Regions from separate parts of the Streptomyces sp. NBC_00669 genome, predicted to be linked through region 2. Evidence: predicted binding sites of a transcription regulator. Region 2 holds the regulator's gene; the other holds the start of a gene.
The links. The regulator HspR, encoded in region 2, represses chaperone genes until heat shock. The targets are predictions, from matches to a motif close to TTGAGNNNNNNNNNCTCAA.
Positions count from the first base shown of each region.

Region 1 (8,920 bases), 1.2 Mb from region 2:
CGGCCGTCGGCGGGGTCGGGTTCGCGGGCGACCAGCCCCAGGTCCTCCATCGCGCGCAACTGCCGGCTCATGGTGGCCTTGCCGACGCCGAAGTACGCCGCCAGGTCGGTGGCCCGCTCGGGCTCGACCTCGTCCAGCCGGACCAGGATGCCGTAGGCCGCGGCTTCCAGGCCAGGGTGCACCGCGCGGGCCAGGTCGCCGGAGGCGGCCCTGGCCCGGCGGAAGAGCACGGTCAACTCGCGCTCCAGCGCGCCCGCCACGCCGTCGCCGGGCGGCTCCGTTCCGCCCGTGCCGCCGGCATCGCACGCGGCGCGGTTCGCTTGGGTCACAGGGGCCCCGCTTTCAACGGCTGAAAGTTTTCTTCACAGACGGTGGTTTCCGCAGCACGTCAAGTATTTCGCAGGCGTAGACCAACGGCGGTTACCGGTCCCTCTTTCCACGCGCGTAGCGCCCAACGTACCGTCAGTTCTGTCATGACCACACCATGGTCATGCGAGTCCCCCACCTGCCCCTCCTGGAGGCACGCATGTCCCACGGAGTCTTCTCCGTCGTGCACGGCAACGGCTCGGCCAGAACCCGGCTCGCGGTTCTCGCCGGCCTGATCGTCTCCCTCCTCACCCTGGCGTTCACCGCTCCCGGCGCGGCCCATGCGGCGACCGCGACCGGCACCGGTCCGAGCGCCGGCCACCTCACCCACCCGGAACTGGACTGGATGGGCTCGACCGTCGCGGCGCACGAGGGCTCCAGCGCGCACGGCTCGGCCACGTCCGGCACCGTCTCCCCGATGGTGACCCAGACCCCCGGCATGGACGTCTCCGCCTACCAGGGCAGCGTCAACTGGGCGACCGCGTGGGCGAACGGCGGCAAGTTCGCGTACATCAAGGCGACCGAGAGCACCTCGTACACGAACCCCGACTTCGCCCAGCAGTACAACGGTTCCTACAACGTCGGCATGATCCGCGGGTCGTACCACTTCGCCACGCCGGACACCTCCGGCGGCGCGACGCAGGCGGACTACTTCATCGCGCACGGCGGCGGCTGGTCGGCCGACGGCAAGACCCTGCCGGGCGCGCTGGACATCGAGTACAACCCTTACGGCGCCACCTGCTACGGCCTCAGCCAGGCCAGCATGGTGAGCTGGATTCACGCGTTCGCCAACGAGTACCACGCCAAGGAAGGCGTCTACCCGGTCATCTACTCGACCTACGACTGGTGGTCGACCTGCACCGGCAACAACAGCGGGTTCGCGACCACCAGCCCGTTCTGGATCGCCAAGTACTCCTCCAGCGCGGGGACCCTGCCGGGCGGCTACGGCTTCTACACGTTCTGGCAGCACGCCGACTCCGGCACGTTCCCCGGTGACCAGGACTACTTCAACGGCCCGATCTCCGGGCTCCAGGCTCTCGCGAACGGCTAGCGGGGAGGTACCCCACGCGCCCCGTGACAGGTGCGGCTCCCTCCTCGCGGAGGGAGCCGCACCAACAGGGGCGAGGGGAACCGCGCGCTCGGCAGGCCACCGGCCTGCGGCCGGGAACGGCGAGCAACCGCGGCGGCGGGGCGCAACCCACCACCGGAAGGTGGTCACGCGGCGATCGGGACCTCCTCGGCGGGGGTGTCCGCCTCCGCCGGCTCCAAGGCCAGCGCCAGCACCTGGCGGACGTCGCTGACCGGGTGGACGTCGAGCACGCCGAGGATCTCCGCGGGGACGTCGTCGAGGTCGGCCTCGTTGCGCTTGGGAATCACCACGGTGGTGATCCCGGCGCGGTGCGCGGCCAGCAGCTTCTGCTTGACCCCGCCGATGGGCAACACCCGGCCGGTCAGGGACACCTCACCGGTCATGGCGACGTCGGTACGGACCCGGCGGCCGGACAGCAGGGACGCGAGGGCGGTGGTCATGGTGACACCCGCGCTCGGGCCGTCCTTGGGCACGGCGCCGGCCGGCACGTGCAGGTGGACGCCGCGGTCCTTGAGGTCGCCGACGGGCAGCTCCAGTTCCGCGCCGCGCGAGCGCAGGAAGGAGAGCGCGATCTGCGCGGACTCCTTCATCACGTCACCGAGCTGGCCGGTGAGCTGGAGCCCGGACCCGCCGGTCTCCGGGTCGGCCAGCGACGCCTCGATGTAGAGCACGTCGCCGCCCGCGCCGGTGACCGCGAGGCCGGTGGCCACGCCCGGTACGGCGGTACGCCGCTCCTCCGGGTCCTGCGCGGCCTCGGGCACGTGGTGCGGCCGGCCGATCAGGGCCCGCAGGTCGCCCGGGCCGACCGCGAACGGCAGTTCCCGGTCGCCCAGTTCGTGCTGCGCGGCGATCTTCCGCAGCAGGCGCGCCACGGTCCGCTCCAGGTTCCGCACGCCCGCCTCGCGGGTGTACTCGCCGGCCAGCCGGCGCAGCGCGTCCTCGTCCAGGCTCACCTCGTCGGCGGCCAGGCCCGCGCGCTCCAGCTGGCGGGGCAGCAGGTGGTCGCGGGCGATGACGACCTTCTCGTCCTCGGTGTAGCCGTCGAGCCGGACCAGCTCCATCCGGTCCAGCAGCGGCTCGGGGATGGCCTCCAGCACGTTGGCGGTGGCCAGGAACACCACGTCGGACAGGTCGAGTTCGACCTCCAGGTAGTGGTCGCGGAAGGTGTGGTTCTGCGCCGGGTCGAGGACTTCGAGCAGCGCGGCCGCCGGGTCGCCCCGGTAGTCCGAGCCGACCTTGTCGACCTCGTCGAGCAGCACCACCGGGTTCATCGACCCGGCCTCCTTGATCGCGCGCACGATCCGGCCGGGCAGCGCGCCCACGTACGTCCTGCGGTGGCCGCGGATCTCGGCCTCGTCGCGGACGCCGCCGAGCGCCACCCGGACGAACTCGCGGCCCATCGCGCGGGCCACGGACTCGCCGAGCGAGGTCTTTCCGACCCCGGGCGGCCCGACCAGCGCCAGGACCGCGCCGCCGCGACGACCGCCGACCACGCCGAGACCGCGGTCGGCCCGGCGCTTGCGGACCGCCAGGTACTCGGTGATCCGCTCCTTCACGTCGTCGAGGCCGGAGTGGTCCGCGTCCAGCACGGCCCGTGCGCCCGCGACGTCGTAGGTGTCCTCGGTGGTGGTGTTCCACGGCAGTTCGAGAACGGTGTCCAGCCAGGTCCTGATCCACGAGCCCTCCGGGGAGGCGTCCGAGGAGCGCTCCAGCTTCTCGACCTCCTTCAGGGCTGCCTCGCGGACCTTCTCGGGCAGGTCGGCGGACTCCACCCGGACCCGGTAGTCGTCCGTCTCGTTGTCGGGGTCGCCGTTCAGCTCGGCCAGCTCCTTGCGGACCGCCTCCAGTTGCTGGCGGAGCAGGAACTCGCGCTGCTGCTTCTCCATGCCCTCCTGGACGTCCTTGCGGATCGTCTCGGCGACGTCCTGCTCGGCGAGGTGGTCGCGCAGCCACTGCGTGGCGAGCTTCAGCCGGGCCACCGGGTCGGCGGTCTCCAGCAGCTCCACGCGCTGCTCCACGCTCAGGAACGGGGAGTAGCCGGAGTTGTCGGCGAGCTGCCCGGCGTCGTCGATCTGCTGCACGCGGTCGACCACCTGCCAGGCGCCGCGCTTGCGCAGCCAGCTGGTGGCGAGCGCCTTGTACTCCTTCATCAGCTCGGCCACGGTGCCCGGCGCCCCCTGCGGCGCGGGCTCCTCCACCACGGTGCCCTCCACCCACAAGGCCGCACCCGGTCCGGTCGTACCCGCGCCGATCCGCACCCGCGAGCGGCCCTTGATCACCGCGCCGGGGTCGCCGTCGGACAGCCGCCCGACCTGCTCGACCGTCCCGAGGGTGCCCACGGCCGCGTAATTCCCATCGACCCTCGGCACCAGGAGCACGCGGGGTTTGCCCGGCGCGTCCCCGGTGTGGGCCGCCTGGGCGGCCTCCACCGCGGCCCGCACTTCGCTGTCCGTCAGGTCGAGCGGTACGACCATGCCGGGCAGCACGACCTCGCCGTCGAGCGGCAGTACGGGGAGGGTGAGGTTGGAACTCTTCGGCTCAAACGCCATGATCGCTCCCTTTGCAAGCAAGTTGAGTACACCTGACTCAATGCAAAGGGCTCCGCCCGTGTTCCCGGCCCCACGTTCGCCCTGAGCGATCAGGGCACCCCGCGCCCCCCGGGAGGGGGGTTCCCGTCGGCTCCGGGACCTTGCGGCCGGTGGTGGGCTGGTCGCGCAGTTCCCCGCGCCCCTGGAATTGGTGCGGCTTCTCCGCGGCGAGCAACCACCCCCAGGGGCGCGGGGAACTGCGCGCTCAGCAGGCCACCGGGCGCAAGATCCCGAAATCCACAGGTGCGGCCCCTCCGGGGGCATCCCCGTACCCCCCGAGCCTGCGACAACGCTCTTTTCGCGGAAGAGCCGTCACGAATCCAGGGGCCCGGGGAACGGCGGGCGCAACCCCCCACCGGCGGGTGGTCCCGGAGCCGACAGAAGGGGGCACCCCGGTGGGTCAGTCCCGCGCCCGCAGAAACGCCGAGGTGGAAACGCGTCCGACCAGGTCGAAACGGGTGGAGCCGGCGAGGTAGGCGTCCGCGCCCTCCTGGACGCCGGCCCACTTGTTGTCGCCGTAGTCGTCGAGGACCACGACGGCGCCCGGGGCCGCGATGGTCTCGGCCCACTCGAGGTCCTCGGTGACGCCCTGCGCGGAGTGGTCCCCGTCGATGACGATCACGCCGTACTCGCGGTCGGAGACCGCCGCGCGCACGTCGGGGTCGCCGGAGAAGCCGACCTGCACCCGGGCCCGCTCACCCGCCTTCCCCCCGAGCGCCAGGTTCGCCCGGACCACGTCGAGCCGGACCGGCGTACCCGTGGGGTCGAGGCCCTCCAGCCCGCCCGGCTGGAGCTGCGTACCGACCAGCGGGTCCACGATCGTCAGCTCGGGCTCTATCCCCGCGCGGTGCAGCATCCGCAGCATCGTCGCCGAGAAGAGCCCGTACAGCGTGCCGATCTCCAGCACCTCCGCGTTGGGCGGGTCGAGCAGCGGCACCGTGGCGAGCTTGCCGCAGACGTTCTGGGTGGAGCCGGCGAGCCGGCCCACCGCCAGCGCCTCCAGCGCGATCACGTTGCGGAACGCGACCGTCACGTTGCGCCGGGCCGCCTTCGGGTCGGTCCCGCTGACCTTCGCCACCTCGGCCACCAGCGTGTCGATCTGCGCCGCGGTGGGCAGCCGGGGGCCGCTGCGGCCGGTGCGGTCGAAGAGCAGCCCGACCGCGTACTCCTGGCCGCGCAGCTCGCCGACCTGCCGGCGCAGTTGCTCCAGCTCCTTCACCTCCCGCCGCAGGGCGTCCAGTTCCTTGCGCAGCCGGGAGACGGGGCGCTGGACGCGCTGGTCGACGAGCGTCGTGGCAGGGCGCAGGAGCCGCTTGGCCATCGGGCTGTTCAGAATGGGCGACATGGCCGGAACCTACGCCGCGCCCCAGGGGCCCGGACCATCTGCGGGCACAGAACAACGGAAGTCCTCCGGTACGGGAGTTGAACGCCCGATGGCGCGGCGGCCGACGTCCGGCCATGGGTTTGCCGCGGGTCCGTCAAAATGGGGTCATGGCGGCTTTGAACACGCGTGACCCGCGCTTCCCGACCCCTGGTCCCGGCCTCCTGACCGGCGAAGGACCGGTCGTGCTGGACCGGCGCGACGGCCCGTACGGGGAGGCGGTGCTGCGCCGGCGCGGCGCGCACCTGGAGATCATCGCCAACGGCACCTTCCTGATGGACACCTCCGACGGCCGCTCGGAGCGGCTGCTGGTCGACGTGGCGCTGGACGCGCTGCCGGCCGGCCGGGACCGGCCGAGCGTGCTGATCGGCGGGCTCGGCGTCGGCTTCTCGCTGGCCCAGGCCGCCGGCCAACCGCGCTGGGCGCGGATCGACGTGGTCGAGCGGGAGCAGGCGGTGATCGACTGGCACCGGGCCGGCCACTTCGCGGCGCACACCGACGGCGCGCTGGACGACCCGCGGGTGCGGCTGATCACCGCGGACCTGCCGGCCTACCTGCGGACGGCGCCCGGCGAGCGGTCCGGTACGGAGCCCGCCGGCGCAGGCGCGCGCCCGCCCGCCGGCAGCTACGACGCGCTCTGTCTGGACATCGACAACGGCCCGGACTGGACAGTCACCGACAACAACGGCAGTCTCTACAGTCCCAGCGGCCTCGACGACTGCCGGGAGCTGCTCAGCCCCGGCGGTGTCCTGGCCGTGTGGTCCGCGCAGCCCTCGGCCGCCTTCGAGACCGCACTCAAGGGGGCGGGGTACACCGGGGTGCGCAGCCTTGAGGTTCCGGTCGCGCGTGGCGTGCCCGATGTGGTGCATGTAGCCGTCAAGGCGTGAAGGCGTCATAGTCAGGGCAGCGGCCCGCCCCGTACGCTGCCGGTAACGGACGAGCTTGTGGGGCGGAAGCGGAAGTGGACAGCGCACAGACAACAGGCGCGCAGCGCCGGGTTCTGGTGGTCGAGGACGACCAGACGATAGTTCAGGCCATCGCGGCCCGCCTCCAGGCCGAGGGGTTCCAGGTCCGCACCGCGGGCGACGGGCCGTCCGCGGTCGACGCGGCCCACGCCTGGCAACCCGACCTGCTGGTGCTCGACGTGATGCTACCCGGGTACGACGGGCTGGAGGTCTGCCGGCGGGTGCAGGCCGACCGGCCCGTTCCGGTGCTGATGCTCACCGCGCGCGACGACGAGACGGACATGCTGGTCGGCCTCGGCGTCGGCGCCGACGACTACATGACCAAACCGTTCTCCATGCGCGAACTGGCCGCGCGGGTGCACGTCCTGCTGCGCCGGGTGGAGCGGGCCGCCGACGCGGCCTCCACCGTCCGGGGCGCCAGCATCCACCTGGGCGACCTGGAGATCGACCACACCCAGCGCCGGGTCCGGGTCGGCGGCAGCGACGTGCACCTGACCCCGACCGAGTTCGAACTGCTGGTGTGCCTGGCCCACCAGCCCCGGGCGGTGCTCTCCCGCGAGCAGTTGCTCGCCGAGGTGTGGGACTGGACCGACGCGTCCGGCACCCGCACCGTGGACAGCCACGTCAAGGCGCTGCGCCGCAAGATCGGCGCCGAGCGGATTCGTACCGTGCACGGCGTGGGCTACGCGCTGGAGAACCCGGCGCCATGAGCCAGGGGCCCACCGGGGACCCTGCGCGCACCCGGAACCCGGCGCGGGCCCTGAGCGGCTCGGGACCGGCCCGGGGCAGGGTGCCGGCGGTCGTGCTGCGCGGCCGGCAGGTGGTCCGCGGGTGGCTGCGGCAGTTGTGGGAGGCGCTGCGGCCCTGGGACCCGACCCGCTCGATCAAGGCGGCGCTGCAGGCGCTGGTGATCGCCTCCGTGATGATCACCACGCTGCTGGTGACGCTGGCGATCCACTCGCGGACCGAGATCCGGGTGATCACGATCTTCTCGATCATCGCCTCGCTGCTGATCACGCAGATCGTCGCCACCAACCTGACCGCGCCGCTGCGCGAGATGACCGCGGTGGCGCGGGCGATGGCGGGCGGCGACTACACCCGCCGGGTGGCCCGGGTGCGCCGCGACGAGGTGGGCGAGCTCGCCGAGACCTTCAACCGGATGGCCGCCGACCTGGCCGCCGTGGACCGGCACCGCAAGGAGCTGGTGGCGAATGTCTCACATGAGCTGCGGACGCCGATCGCGGCGCTGCGCGCGGTGCTGGAGAACGTGGTGGACGGCGTCTCGGCCGCCGACCCGGAGACCATGCGGCTGGCCCTGCAGCAGACCGAGCGGCTGGGCAAGCTGGTCAGCCAGCTGCTCGACCTGTCCCGGCTGGACAGCGGGGCGGTGCGGCTGGACGCCAAGCGGTTCGAGGTGTGGCCGTACCTGTCGGCGGTGCTGAAGACCGCCAGCCTGGGCGCCGACCGCGGCAAGGCCGGCGGCACCCTCACCCGGGCCCGCGCGGACGTGCCGCTGCACCTGGACGTGTCGCCGCCGGAGCTGGTGGCGTACGCCGACGGGGAGCGGCTGCACCAGGTGGTGGCGAACCTGGTGGACAACGCGATGAAGCACAGCCCGCCCGGCGGCCGGGTCACCGTGCGGGCCCGCGGCGGGTCGGCACCGGGCAGCCTGGACCTGGAGGTGCGCGACGAGGGCCCGGGCATCCCCGAGGCGGACCGGGTCCGGGTCTTCGACCGCTTCCACCGGGGCTCACATCCGGGCACGGACGGCGGCACCGGTCTCGGCCTGGCGATCGCCCGCTGGGCGGTGGATCTGCACGGTGGCCGGATCGAGGTGGCCGAATCCCCGCGTGGCTGCCGCATCCACGTCACCCTCCCGGGGATGCCGCCGCAGCCGCGTTGACGCGGCGGCATGGCGGTGACGTGCGACGCCGCCGCAGACCGGGCGGATGGCATAGACCACTGGCCCGGCGAACCCACAAGAGGGACCACTTTCCCGCCACGATCCGTCCCGAAACCAGTCTTCGGGTGTGACTTGCGCGACGACTGGCCCCCTAAACTGCGTGAACGGGTCAGGTAGGCGTAGCCTTTATTCCCGCTGTCCACCATCTTGTGAAGCGGAAGAGGGCGGTTGCCGCCGTGTCGCCACAGTCCCCCAATAGCTCTAGTGTCTCCACCGACCACGAAGCGCAGGGCGAGGGCCCCGCAGCGGGTTTCGGCCCGAATGAGTGGCTCGTGGACGAGATCTACCAGCAGTACCTCCAGGACCCGAACTCGGTAGACCGAGCCTGGTGGGACTTCTTCGCCGACTACAAGCCGGACGGCTCCGCCGCTCCGGCCGCTCCCGCGGGCCAGGGCGGTGCCTCGGGCGCCGCCGCCCGCGCCAGCGCGGGCGTGCCCGGTTCCACGCCTCCTTCCGCGCCTGCCGGCCCGCAGGCCGCCGCGGCGCCTGCCCCGGCTCCGGCGGCTCCTACCGCGCCGGCGACCCCCGCCGCGCCCGCCGCTCCGGCCCCGCCGGCCCCGGCCGCCG
Region 1 covers NZ_CP109018.1:2,972,061-2,980,980, forward strand. Annotated here, with positions in the region: gene OG896_RS11945 (MarR family winged helix-turn-helix transcriptional regulator) at 1-260, opposite strand, end outside; gene OG896_RS11950 (lysozyme) at 527-1,417, shown strand; gene lon (endopeptidase La) at 1,582-4,005, opposite strand; gene OG896_RS11960 (class I SAM-dependent methyltransferase) at 4,445-5,389, opposite strand; gene OG896_RS11965 (spermidine synthase) at 5,536-6,312, shown strand; gene OG896_RS11970 (response regulator transcription factor) at 6,387-7,100, shown strand; gene OG896_RS11975 (HAMP domain-containing sensor histidine kinase) at 7,097-8,293, shown strand; gene OG896_RS11980 (multifunctional oxoglutarate decarboxylase/oxoglutarate dehydrogenase thiamine pyrophosphate-binding subunit/dihydrolipoyllysine-residue succinyltransferase subunit) at 8,530-8,920, shown strand, end outside.
Region 1: lon (endopeptidase La) is a predicted target of HspR. The motif match lies at 4,028-4,046, and genes of this name have one in related genera.

Region 2 (8,920 bases):
CGTGGTAGGTGATCAGGCCCTCGACGGGCGTGACCGGGACCAGCTTCCCGTCGTCCACCAGGTGCTGGAGCAACTGGGTGTGGTGGATGACCTCGTACTCGCCGCCGAGCTGCGGGTACTCGTTGGCGATGGTGTTGAAGCAGTGCGGGCAGGTGGCGACGATCTTCTTCGAGGCGCGCGGCTTGCGGGAGGTGGGGACCACCTTGCCGTCGTCGTCGAGCTCCTCGCCGAACGCCATGTTGAGCATGGCGACGTTCTCCTGGCCGAGCTGCTGGAAGAGGAACTCGTTGCCCAGGCGGCGGGCCGAGTCGCCGGTGCAGTTCTCGTCGCCGCCCATGATGGCGAACTTCACGCCCGCGATGTGCAGCAGCTCGGCGAACGCCTTGGTGGTCTTCTTGGCGCGGTCCTCCAGCGAGCCCGCGCAGCCGACCCAGTACAGGTACTCGACCTCGGTCAGGTCCTCGACGTCCTCGCCGACGACCGGCACCTCGAAGTCGACCTCCTTGACCCAGGCGAGCCGCTGCTTCTTCGGCAGGCCCCAGGGGTTGCCCTTCTTCTCCAGGTTCTTCAGCATCGTGCCGGCCTCGCTGGGGAAGGCCGACTCGATCATCACCTGGTAGCGGCGCATGTCCACGATGTGGTCGACGTGCTCGATGTCGACCGGGCACTGCTCGACGCAGGCGCCGCAGGTGGTGCAGGACCACAGCACGTCGGGGTCGATGACCCCGTTCTCCTCCAGGGTGCCGATCAGCGGGCGTTCGGCCTCGGCGAGGGCGGCGGCCGGCACCCCGGCGAGCTGCTCCTCGGTCGCCTTCTCCTCGCCCTCCGCGGACTTGCCGCCGCCTGCCAGCAGGTAGGGCGCCTTGGCGTGGGCGTGGTCGCGCAGGCTCATGATCAGCAGCTTCGGCGACAGCGGCTTGCCGGTGTTCCAGGCCGGGCACTGCGACTGGCAGCGGCCGCACTCGGTGCAGGTGGAGAAGTCGAGGATGCCCTTCCAGGAGAACTGCTCGACCTGGGAGACGCCGAACACGTCGTCCTCGCCCGGGTCCTCGAAGTCGATCGGCACGCCGCCGCTGGTCATCGGCTGGAGCGCGCCCAGGGCCACCGGGCCGTCGGCGTTGCGCTTGAACCAGATGTTGAAGAAGGCGAGGAAGCGGTGCCAGGCCACGCCCATCGAGGTGTTCAGGCCCAGGGTGATCGCCCAGATCATGGTGACGCCGAGCTTGATCATCGCGACCAGGTACACGGTGTTCTGCAGGGTGTGGGTGCTCAGCCCGCGCAGGCCCGCCACCAGGGGGTACGACACCCAGTACGCGGCTTCGTAGTGGTCGACGCCGTGCAGGGCGCCCTCCAGGCCGCGCAGCATCAGGATGGCCAGGCCGATGACAAGCACCACGTACTCGACGAAGTACGCCTGCCAGGCGGTCGATCCGGCGAACCGCGACTTGCGTCCGGCGCGGGAGGGCAGGTTCATCAGCCGGACCGCGATGAGCACCAGGATGCCCAGGGTGGTGAAGAGCGTGATGAACTCGATGTACACCTCGTACGGCAGCCAGGTGCCGATCACCGGGAGAATCCAGTCGGCCTTGAAGAGCTGTCCGTAGGCGTTGAGGATGGTCAGGCCCAAGGTGAGGAAGCCGACCGCCACGAACCAGTGGGCGACGCCGATCGGGCCCCACTTGTTCATCCGGGTGTGGCCGACGAACTCCTTGGCCAGCGTCTTCGTGCGCGCGACCGGGTCGTTGGTGCGGCTGCCCGCGGGGACGGGCGTCCCGAGCTTGACGAACCGGTAGATCTGCGCGACGGCGAGGCCGATCAGGGCGACGCCGACCGCCGTGAGGACCAGCGACACGATGATCGCGGCGAGCTGCATGAGGGCTCCTCGGGCCTGCTGCGAGCAAAAACGTACTAAGCGGTAACTTACTCCGGTCTCGGCTGAGGTTACCCGGGAATTCCGGGCCCATAAAGCCGCCCTGCTGGTGATCTGCGTCGCGACGGGGGTACCCGCGGGGCGGAGCGGGCGCCCGCTGGGTGGGGGTGGGGGCGCTCGCGGAGCGGAGCGGGGGTGTCCGCGGGGCGGATCTGCCGCCGATCGGGTGAATTGCGGCGGTTCAGGCGTGGCCGGGGAACTACGCAGGGTGCCCATCCGTGAGACAGGTGAGGGGCGGCGCCGGTGGTCGGGTGGGCGTCGCTCGGGTAGTGCGTCAGACACGCGCCGTTAAGTTGAGTCGCCTCGACTCATGTCAATTGACAGCGGGCTCGTTGTCGTGCACTGTTGAGCCAGTTGCACTCAAGTCAGTTGTTGGAGGATTAACCATGGCACGTGCGGTCGGCATCGACCTGGGCACGACTAACTCCGTCGTCAGCGTTCTCGAAGGCGGCGAGCCCACCGTCATCACCAACGCAGAGGGCGCCAGGACCACGCCGTCCGTCGTCGCCTTCGCCAAGAACGGCGAGGTGCTCGTCGGCGAGGTGGCCAAGCGCCAGGCCGTCACCAACGTGGACAGGACCGTCCGCTCGGTCAAGCGCCACATGGGCACCGACTGGCGGATCAACCTGGACGGCAAGGACTTCAACCCGCAGCAGATGAGCGCCTTCATCCTGCAGAAGCTGAAGCGGGACGCGGAGTCGTACCTGGGCGAGAAGGTCACCGACGCGGTGATCACCGTCCCCGCGTACTTCAACGACTCCGAGCGGCAGGCCACCAAGGAGGCCGGCGAGATCGCCGGTCTGAACGTGCTGCGCATCGTCAACGAGCCGACCGCCGCCGCGCTGGCGTACGGCCTGGACAAGGACGACCAGACGATCCTCGTCTTCGACCTCGGCGGCGGCACCTTCGACGTGTCCCTGCTGGAGATCGGCGACGGCGTGGTGGAGGTCAAGGCCACCAACGGCGACAACCACCTCGGTGGTGACGACTGGGACCAGCGCGTGGTGGACTACCTGGTCAAGCAGTTCCAGTCCGGCCACGGCGTGGACCTGGGCAAGGACAAGATGGCGCTCCAGCGGCTGCGCGAGGCCGCGGAGAAGGCGAAGATCGAGCTGTCCTCGTCGACCGAGACCTCGATCAACCTGCCCTACATCACGGCGTCCGCCGAGGGCCCGCTGCACCTGGACGAGAAGCTGACCCGGGCGCAGTTCCAGCAGCTCACCTCCGACCTGCTGGAGCGCTGCAAGACCCCGTTCCACAACGTGATCAAGGACGCCGGCATCCAGCTGTCCGAGATCGACCACGTGGTCCTGGTCGGCGGCTCGACCCGTATGCCCGCCGTCGCGGAGCTGGTGCGCGAGCTGACCGGTGGCAAGGAGGCCAACAAGGGCGTCAACCCGGACGAGGTCGTCGCCATCGGCGCGTCCCTCCAGGCCGGTGTCCTCAAGGGCGAGGTCAAGGACGTCCTGCTGCTCGACGTCACCCCGCTGTCCCTCGGCATCGAGACCAAGGGCGGCATCATGACCAAGCTGATCGAGCGGAACACCACGATCCCGACCAAGCGTTCGGAGATCTTCACCACCGCCGAGGACAACCAGCCGTCGGTGCAGATCCAGGTCTACCAGGGCGAGCGCGAGATCGCGGCGTACAACAAGAAGCTCGGCATGTTCGAGCTGACCGGTCTGCCGCCGGCCCCGCGCGGGATGCCCCAGATCGAGGTCACCTTCGACATCGACGCCAACGGCATCATGCACGTGGGCGCGAAGGACCTCGGCACCGGCAAGGAGCAGCGGATGACCGTCACGGGTGGCTCCTCGCTGCCCAAGGACGAGGTCGACCGGATGCGCCAGGAGGCCGAGCAGTACGCGGACGAGGACCACAAGCGCCGCGAGGCCGCCGAGACCCGCAACCAGGGTGAGCAGCTCGTCTACCAGACCGAGAAGTTCATCGCGGACAACAAGGACAAGCTTCCCGAGGACGTGAAGTCCGAGGTCGAGACCGCGGTCGCCGACCTCAAGGAGAAGCTGAAGAACGAGTCGTCCGACGACGGCAACACCGCGTCGATCCGCGAGGCCACCGAGAAGGTCGCGGCCACCAGCCAGAAGCTCGGCCAGGCGCTGTACGCCAACGCGCAGGCCGAGGGCGGCGCGGCGACCGCGGGTGCCGGTGCGGGCGCCGGTCCGGCCGACGACTCGGCCCAGGCCGCGGACGACGACGTCGTGGACGCCGAGATCGTCGACGACGAGAACAAGAGGGATGGTGCCGCGTGACGGAGGAGCCGAAGGGCTTCGAGGAGCCCGACGTCCCCTCCGACGCCGCCGACAAGCCGGAGTCCGGCAAGGCGGGTAAGTCCGGCTCGGGCAACGGGACCGCCGGTAAGGCGGGCCCGGTGTCCGGGGCCGGGGACGACGCGACCTCCCAGGAGCTGACGGCCGTCAAGGCGCAGTTGGACCAGGTGCGCACCGCGCTCGGCGAGCGCACCGCCGACCTCCAGCGCCTCCAGGCCGAGTACCAGAACTACCGCCGCCGGGTGGAGCGGGACCGCGTCGCCGTCAAGGAGGTCGCGGTCGCCAACCTGCTGACCGAACTGCTCCCGGTGCTCGATGACATCGGCCGGGCGCGGGAACACGGCGAACTGGTGGGCGGCTTCAAGTCGGTCGCCGAGTCGCTGGAGACGGTCGCCGCGAAGCTGGGCCTGCAGCAGTTCGGCAAGGAGGGCGAGCCCTTCGACCCGCTGGTGCACGAGGCGCTGATGCACAGCTATTCGCCTGATGTCACACAGACGACATGCGTGCAGATCCTCCAGCCGGGGTACCGCATCGGGGAGCGCAATCTGCGGCCGGCCCGGGTCGCGGTCGCCGAGCCCCAGCCGGGCGCCCACGGCAAGGACGAGCAGTCCGAGTCGGACGAGCCGGCCGACCAGGCCGACCGGGCCGACCGGAAGGCGGACGACGACGAGGAGACCGGTGGCCCGTCCAAGGGCTGACGGAGCGGGACGTGACGGAGAGGAGGGACGCCGAGGATGAGCATCAGTAGGGACCTGTTGGAGAAGGACCTGTACAAGGTCCTCGGTGTCCCCAAGGACGCCACCGACGCCGAGATCAAGAAGGCGTACCGCAAGCTGGCCCGGGAGTTCCACCCCGACGCCAACAAGGGCGACGCCAAGGCCGAGGAGCGCTTCAAGGAGATCTCCGAGGCCAACGACGTCCTCTCCGACACCAAGCGGCGCAAGGAGTACGACGAGGGCCGCGCGCTGTTCGGCAACGGCGGCATGCGGCCGGGTCCCGGCGCGGGTGGCAGCGGCGGGTTCAACTTCGACCTGGGCGACCTCTTCGGCGGCGCCCAGGGGCCCGGCGGCACCACCACGACCGGCCAGGGCGGCGGCTTCGGCGGCGGCCTGGGCGACGTGTTCGGCGGCCTGTTCAACCGGGGCGGCGGCACCCGCGTGCAGCCGCGCCGCGGCCAGGACATCGAGTCCGAGGTGACGCTCAGCTTCACCGAGGCCGTCGACGGGGCCACCGTCCCGCTGCGGATGTCCTCGCAGTCGCCCTGCAAGGCGTGCTCCGGCACCGGCGACAGGAACGGCACGCCCCGGGTGTGCCCGACCTGCGTCGGCACCGGGCAGGTCTCCCGTGGCGGCGGTGGCGGCTTCTCGCTCACCGACCCGTGCGTGGACTGCAAGGGCCGCGGTCTGATCGCGGAGAACCCCTGCGAGGTCTGCCACGGCAGCGGCCGGGCGAAGAGTTCGCGCACCATGCAGGTCCGCATCCCCGCCGGGGTCACCGACGGGCAGCGCATCCGGCTGCGCGGCAAGGGCGCCCCCGGCGAGCGCGGCGGACCGGCCGGCGACCTGTACGTGGTCGTGCACGTCGGCCGGCACCCGGTGTTCGGCCGCAAGGACGCCAACCTGACGGTCACGGTCCCGGTGAGCTTCACCGAGGCCGCGCTCGGCGGCGAGATCAAGGTGCCCACCCTCGGCGGGCCGCCGGTCACCTTGAAGCTGCCCGCCGGCACGCCGAACGGCCGGACCCTGCGGGCCCGGGGCAAGGGCGCGGTGCGCAAGGACGGTTCACGCGGCGATCTGCTCGTCACAGTCGAGGTGGCGGTGCCCGCACGGACCGAGGGCAAGGCGCTGGACGCGCTGGAGTCCTACCGTGAGGCGACCGCGGACCTCGACCCGCGGGCGGAGTTGTTCAAGGCCGCAAAGGGAGCGTGAGCGGATGAGCATCGACGGCGGCGGGGTCTCCGGGCCCCGGATGGGACGCGGCCGCAATCCGTACCAGTTGACGGAGGAGTCGCCGGTCTACGTGATCTCCGTGGCGGCCGAGCTGTCCGGGCTGCACCCGCAGACCCTGCGGCAGTACGACCGCCTCGGCCTGGTCTCGCCGGACCGCGCGGCCGGCCGCGGGCGCCGTTACTCGGCCCGCGACATCGAGCAGTTGCGGGAGGTGCAGCGCCTCTCGCAGGACGAGGGCATCAACCTCGCCGGCATCAAGCGGATCATCGAGCTGGAGAACCAGGTCGCCGCGCTCCAGGCCCGGGTCGCCGAACTCTCCGCCGCCGTCGACGGCGCCGCCGCCGTCATCCAGCAGCGTGAGGCCGCGGTGCACGCGTCGTACCGCCGCGACCTGGTGCCGTACCAGGACGTGCAGCACACGAGCGCGCTGGTGGTGTGGCGTCCCAAGCGGGACGGCTAGAGCCTGCCCTGGGAACCTGCGTTGCCGTTGCCGTACCCGCGTCCCTTCGGGGGCGCGGGTGCCGCACGTTGCCGGCCGTAAATGCGGCGACAGCCCCGCGGGTCGCTTGTTAGCTTCGGATGCCATGGACCCACTTGGCGAAGCGCAGATCCGGGACTCCTTCGTGAACTGCTCGAAGGGGGAGGCGAAGCGGAGCAGGCTGCCTCGGGACCTGGCGGAGGTGCCGTGGGGCGACCTCGACTTCTTCGGCTGGCGGGACCCGGGCGCGCCGGACCGCGCGTACGTGGTGACCGGCGGGGAGCGGCCGCTGGGGATCACCCTGCGGATCGCGCCGGGGGCACGGAGGAACCTGATGCGCAGCAGCCTGTGCTCGATCTGCCTGACCGGGCACTCCGGCGGCGGGGTGGACCTGCTGGCCGCGCCGCTGGCCGGCCCGGCCGGGCGGCAGGGCAACACCGTGGGCATCTACATGTGCGCCGACCTGGCCTGTTCCCTGTATGTGCGGGGCAAGAAGACCTCGGTGCTGGCCAAGCGCATGGAGGAGACCCTGACGCTGGAGGAGCAGGTGGAGCGCACCCTGCGCAACCTGGACGCCTTCCTGGCCAAGGTCACCGGCGCCCGCGCGGCCTGAACCGGCGCCCGCGCGGCCTGAACCGGCGGCACGAACCCGGATCACCCGAACCCGGGGTGCCCGCAACCGAGTGCGCGGCGTCGGGCGGACGCGTCAGGCGTTGCCCATCGCGCGGGTGAGGGCGATCTCGATGACGACGCGGTCCGGGTTGAACGCGGGGGTGCGGTCGTAGCGCTCGGTGTAGCGGCGTACGGCGTCGGCGACGCGTTCCGGGTCGGCGCTGACCGTGGCGAGCCCTTCGAGGGTGGCCCAACGGCGGCCCTCCGCCTGGCAGACCGCGACCCGGGCGCCGGACGGCCCGGCGGCCCGCACGTTCGCCGTCTTGCGGCTGGCGGTGTTGGTGATCACCCGGGCGAGCCCCGCCTCGGGGTCGTAGGTGACGCCGACCGGGACGACGTGCGGGGAGCCGTCGGGGCGGCTGGTGGTCAGCGTGCACAGGTGGTACTCGCGCCAGAAGTCGAGGAATCCGGCGTCGGGGGAGCGGGGGTCACGGCGGGCCATGGGAGGAACCGTAGCCCGTCGGCGCGGTGGCGTTGCCCGCGCGGGGCTCAACCGTCCAGCCGGACCGGCAGTTCCTCCACGCTGTTGCCGACGAAGCCCGGCAGTGGCGGCAACTCGTCCTCGTCCACGGCCATCGCCAGCCGCGGATACGCCCCGTACAGCGTGCGCAGCGCGACCGCGGCTTCCAGGCGGGCCAGCGGGGCGCCCAGGCAGTAGTGGGCGCCGTGCCCGAAAGAGAGGTGGCGGGTGCCCGGCGGCCGGGTGATGTCGAACAGGCCCGCGTCGGGGCCGTATTCGCGCGGGTCGCGTCCGGCGGCGGCGTACCCGGCGAGCACGGGCGTGCCGCGCGGCACCCTGGTGCCGTCCACGTCGATGTCGGTGGTGGGGTAGCGGAACGGGAAGTTCGCCACCGGGCTGTCCCAGCGCAGCGTCTCCTCGATCACCGCGTCCCAGGAGGCTTCACCCGAAAGAACGAGGTCGCGCTGACCGGGGTGGCCGCACAGGGCGCGCACCGCGTTGGTGATGAGATTGAGCGTGGTCTCGTGCCCGGCGACGATCATCAGCAGCAGGGTGCCGGTCACCTCCTCGTCGCTCAGCCGCTCGGCGCCGTCCGTCCGGTCCCCGTCGCGGGCCGCGATCAGCGCGCTGGTCAGGTCGTCGCCGGGGCGGGCCCGGCGCTCGGCGACGACATCGGCGAGCACGCCGTGGATCGCGCGCTGCGCGGCCATCGCGTCGGCGGCCGAACTGGAGGTGCTGACCAGGAGGTGGGTGAGGTCGTGCAGGCGGTCGCGGTGCGCCGGGTCCACTCCGAGCAGCTCGCTGATCACGCCCATCGGCAGCGGGTACGCGAAGTGCGCCCGCAGGTCCACCACGCCGTCCTCGCCCGCCCGGCCGGGCAGTTCGGCCACCAGGTCGCCGGCCAGCCGCTCGATCCAGGGGCGCATGGCGGCCACCCGGCGCGGTGTGAACGCCTTGGTGGCCAGCCCCCGCAGCCGCCGGTGGCTGTCGCCGTCGGCCGTCGTCATCCCGTTGACCAGGGCGAAGGCGTTGAGCTGCCACTGGTCCGGGATACGGCCCTCCTGGAGTGCGGCGAAGTGCCGGGCGTTCTTGGCCACTTCGGGGTCGGCGAGGAAATCGCGCAGTTCCCGGTAGCGGGAGACG
Region 2 covers NZ_CP109018.1:4,169,427-4,178,346, reverse strand. Annotated here, with positions in the region: gene OG896_RS17230 ((Fe-S)-binding protein) at 1-1,873, opposite strand, end outside; gene dnaK (molecular chaperone DnaK) at 2,317-4,200, shown strand; gene grpE (nucleotide exchange factor GrpE) at 4,197-4,916, shown strand; gene dnaJ (molecular chaperone DnaJ) at 4,953-6,146, shown strand; gene OG896_RS17210 (heat shock protein transcriptional repressor HspR) at 6,151-6,627, shown strand; gene OG896_RS17205 (FBP domain-containing protein) at 6,752-7,258, shown strand; gene OG896_RS17200 (pyridoxamine 5'-phosphate oxidase family protein) at 7,352-7,759, opposite strand; gene OG896_RS17195 (cytochrome P450 family protein) at 7,807-8,920, opposite strand, start outside.